2 regions of the Paraburkholderia tropica genome follow, and region 1 is predicted to be linked to the other one. Evidence: predicted binding sites of a transcription regulator. Region 1 holds the regulator's gene; the other holds the start of a gene.
The links. The regulator LexA, encoded in region 1, represses DNA repair genes until DNA is damaged. The targets are predictions, from matches to a motif close to ACTGTATNNNNATACAGT.
Positions count from the first base shown of each region.

Region 2: a site for LexA is predicted at 1,115-1,132, ahead of G5S35_RS37170 (CppA family protein). Genes of this name have one in related genera too.

Region 1 covers NZ_CP049134.1:1,801,236-1,803,434, forward strand. Annotated here, with positions in the region: gene G5S35_RS08030 (sulfate ABC transporter substrate-binding protein) at 1-397, opposite strand, end outside; gene lexA (transcriptional repressor LexA) at 667-1,317, shown strand; gene G5S35_RS08040 (hypothetical protein) at 1,381-1,740, shown strand; gene G5S35_RS08045 (DUF2939 domain-containing protein) at 1,910-2,199, shown strand, end outside.
Region 2 covers NZ_CP049138.1:8,739-10,937, reverse strand. Annotated here, with positions in the region: gene G5S35_RS37185 (hypothetical protein) at 1-114, shown strand, start outside; gene G5S35_RS37180 (hypothetical protein) at 111-326, shown strand; gene G5S35_RS37175 (DUF2471 family protein) at 352-765, opposite strand; gene G5S35_RS37170 (CppA family protein) at 784-1,089, opposite strand; gene G5S35_RS37165 (hypothetical protein) at 1,471-1,812, opposite strand; gene G5S35_RS37160 (hypothetical protein) at 1,855-2,112, opposite strand.

The DNA of each region.
Region 1 (2,199 bases):
TCGAGGTGTACGGCGAGGCGTTGTCGGGCAGGCGCTTTTGCCAGTCCTTCGCGACGATGCCCTTGTTGGCGAGCGCGTCGATGTCCCAGGCCAGCGCCAGCGTCACCACGTCCGCCTGCAGGCCGTCGAGCACCGAGCGCGCCTGTGCGCCCGAGCCGCCGTGCGACTGCTTGATGGTGAGCGTTTCGCCCGTCTTCGCCTTCCACTGCTTGATGAAGGCTTCGTTGATCTCCTGATACAGCTCGCGCGTCGGGTCGTACGACACGTTCAGCAGCGAGGTATCCGCGTGCGCAGCCGGCGCCATCGCCACCATGCCGACGAGCGGTGCGATGCCGATGACCAGTTTTGCAGCCAGCGAAGTCAGCCAGCCTGCGCGCCCCGTATTGCCTTGATTCATCCACTTTCTCCGTTTTGTCGTGTGGTGCTTGCGATCGATGAAGGCCAGTCTAGCGATCCGCTTACATTATTAAAAATGATGTTTTTTCATTCTTTAATACGCAAAAGTGGTAAGGGCGGAGGAATCGGACGTTTGAGCGTGTTTTCGTCCGTCCGATCGCCGGGAAACGCTGCTGTGGCGGCACCCAAACGACAAAGTTCAAGTAACACTTGAAAAGCGGCGAATACTGTATAAAAATACAGTTACCTGTTCAAACATACAGTGTCGACATGACCAAACTCACCGCACGACAGCAGCAGGTTTTCGATCTGATCCGCCGCGCGATCGAGCGCACCGGCTTTCCGCCCACGCGCGCCGAGATCGCCGCCGAACTGGGCTTCAGCTCGGCCAACTCGGCGGAAGAGCATTTGCGCGCGCTGGCCCGCAAGGGTGTGATCGAGCTTGCGGCGGGCGCCTCGCGCGGCATCCGTCTGATGCCCGGCCCCGACGACCTGCCGCACCAGTTCACGCTGCCGCACGCCAGCATCATGCAGCTCTCGCTGCCGCTGGTCGGGCGCGTCGCGGCAGGCAGCCCGATCCTCGCGCAAGAACATATCTCGCAGAACTACGCCTGCGACCCGGCGCTGTTCTCCAGCCGCCCCGACTATCTGTTGAAGGTGCGCGGGCTGTCGATGCGCGACGCCGGCATCCTCGACGGCGACCTGCTCGCCGTGCAGAAGAAGGCCGAAGCGAAAGACGGCCAGATCATCGTGGCGCGTCTGGGCGACGACGTCACCGTGAAGCGTCTGAAGCGCCAGCCCAACGGCATCGAACTGATCGCGGAGAACCCCGACTACGACAACATCTTCGTGCAGGCCGGCAGCGCCGACTTCGCGCTCGAAGGCATTGCCGTCGGTCTGATCCGGCCCACCGAATTCTAAGAATCCATCCGCGCCTGTCAGCGCTGGTTTTGCGCCTCGTGGCGCACTTCTCTGGAGAGAGTCATGGAACGCCTTGCCCGCCTGTTGCCCTTCCGTCAATTCGGCCGTCTGCGCCATCTGCGCGGAATCGCCTCGTGCGCAATGCGTGAAGCGCGCGCCTCAGCCGCCGCGCTCAATGGCTCGCTTTTCGAGAAGCTGGAAACGCCGGAACTGCCGCCGCTGCCGTCGGCGCAACCGGCCTTCGCCCGCGTGTCGCTGAACAGCACGCTGAATACGGAACAGCCGGACCGCCGCGCGCCGGTGCGCGTGTATCACGGTCAGTCGCGTCTCATCATGGTCGGCACGATGGACGCGGTGTGCCGTGCCATCGACCGCTGCATCGCCGAACAGCAAAGCGATCTGGCGGCGGCGCTCGCGAAGTAAGGTGTGAAATCGGAAGGTGGGAAATAGCGTGTCGGCGGAGGTTCTTGCGGGTGTAGGGATCGTTTTGGCGCACGTGTGGTCAACACTGTGATTGAATCGCCGACTCAACCGCTCCGACTCAACCGCTATTTGAACCCTTGCGCTGCTCGCGCGGCGCGCCTGCTCTCCGATGACCGATACCGATACACCCAAGCTTTCTCGCTCTCGCGCCGGCAAGTCCTCGAACTGGAAGAAGCCCGTCGCCATCGCCGTTGCGGCGGCGGCCGTGGTGGCCGCGCTCGGTTACGGCTACGCCTCGCCGTATATCGCGCTGAATCATCTCAAACAGGCCGCCGACGCACGCGATGCGGCCGCGCTGAGCGAATACGTCGATTACCCCGCGTTGCGCGCGAGTCTCAAGCAACAGGCCGGGGAAATGCTGCAACGGCGCATTCAGGCCGAGCACAGCAGCAATCCGTT
Region 2 (2,199 bases), on a different replicon from region 1:
GGCAGCATTGCGCGGTATCGCTATGTCGAGGCGTGGGGGAAGCTGACCCGGATCGTGAACTCGGGGAAACATTCGCCGCTGCCGGGCAGCCAGTTGCAGGAGGCGCGAACATGAGCGCCATCGATGACAGAGAACCGATGCTCGAGAGGCTGAAGCACAGGGCCGAGGCGTTTGGCTGCCATCGCGGCCATGTCTGGCAGGCTCCGGCGGCGAGCATCAAGCACGGCGGTCACAGGTGCGGGGCTTGTGCGATTCTGGATCGCATCCACGCGAAGAATGGCTGGAAGCGCCGGCGCTACGAGGCAACTGGCAAGCTACCTGTCTGAGCGGCAGGGCCCGGGTTAAATTTGATCAGGACTCCATATCGGCAGTCATCGCAGCCTGTTGCTGCACGAGTGCGCGCATGATTGCGTAGACCGCAGGCAGCGGATCGTCGTCACGCTGCCAGTCGACTTGCGCGTCAATATCGCTGCCCGCAAACCGGCTGTCGGCGAGGCGGGCAAAACCACGACGCACCGCATCCGGGTACCGCGCCTGAAATCCAGGGTCGGCGAATGCCTGTTCCTCGATTGCGAGTAGCAGACGCCAGGTTGGGGCGGCAGCCGGGTAGCCGGGCATCGCCTTTCGCTGCAACAGGTGCCTTTGCGCGAGCACAGAGACGAGGCGCTGAAGGTCGAGTGCCGCATGCAGGATGACCCGGCCGGACAAGTTGGCGGACTGGTCATCGGGACTGTTTTGTGCGTCGGCGTCAGGGAAATTGAACATGGCTGATCAGGACGGACGTTATCGGACCGCCTTGTGCATTGAGGCCGGACGCTGCGCAAGCACCTCGCGTATCCGGGAGAGGTACTGGTCGGCAATCGGGTTACCGGCGACGATCTTGGGTGCACGGCGGGGAGCAGGAGGACGCACGCCAAGGTAGCGGCATACGGCCGAAAGGTAAGGCTTGGACCCGATACCGGCATGCTGTTCGCGCTGCGCGATCAGCCGGCGGGCAGCGTCAGACAGGCGGGCGTCACCGACATGCCTGCGTAGCCAGGCGAGGGTTTGCCGGTCGTTGTCGTTGAGGATTCGAACCAGGTGCTCCATGATTGCTCCTGCCTGTATATCCATACATGTGAATATATACAGCATTCTTGGAAGAAGCAAGGGGGGTAGTCCCGTGCGGCACGGGATTTCTTCGCCCCGATTTTCGTTCGGAGGGACGCGTTTTCCGGTCGGGCGTGGAACTCTAGAGCGACGAGCGGGGCGACGTTGCACACGCCGCCCTCGAATGGCGGGACGACAGGCGTCGCGCGCGTCAACAACTGCGCAGACGGACCCTCCAATACCTAGGTCTGGCACAAATGGGGGCAGCATTCAGAAGAAGCGGCCAACCTCTAGCGCTGCCTGCGAACTTCCGGTATCGACCCATAAGCGACCTTCAGATTTCTCGAAAGCAGACGCTCCGATAGCCGGGGTGGTGAGTTCTTAGCCGTCCAAGCTGATGAGAGCGTGGCGCGAGAAATCGTGTTTCTTTAGAGCCGGGCGGATAGCCTTGACTAGCCGATCCGTGTCAACGCTCTTCATGTAGATTGACGCCTTGCGACCGTCAAGCGTCACTTCATCTCCATCAAGCTCACCGGAATTCGTTTGCTTCGCTATGATGTCCAGTTCGTCCTCAAGTTGGTGTAGTCGCGTCAAGTCAACGCTGCCGTAATCGATGACGATCACAACTTGAGCGCTCTTGGCCAGACGGTCTGCCCAGGTCGGGTTTGCGAAAATGAGAAGCACGAAAGGCAGACAGCAGCGGATCAGCAAAGGACGTTTCATGGATTTTCGGATTGCCTTTTTGCGTAAACTGCCAATCATTAATTACTCAGGCAACAATCTAATGTCGGCATCCGCGTAGCCACCACGTTGTTCGTCACTAAGCACACGATGAGCACACTCAAGCCATTCTGGAAATACGGCTGCATCCATAGGGTCGCCCCGCCCATTCGACTTATCCCACAGGGCAAGATTGCCGAGAAGCCCTCCTAATTCATCGGGCTTGCCGAGCCGCGTCCATTGAAGCTCAAGAAATTCGAACATGACGAGATACGCTTGGCGAAGCGTAACGGCAGATTCCATTGATGGCTTTTCCATTTTTCCACGGCTTGGCTCAAAACAGGAAGTCTATCTCGACTGAGCGGTTATGGCCGACCATAGCCCGACGAC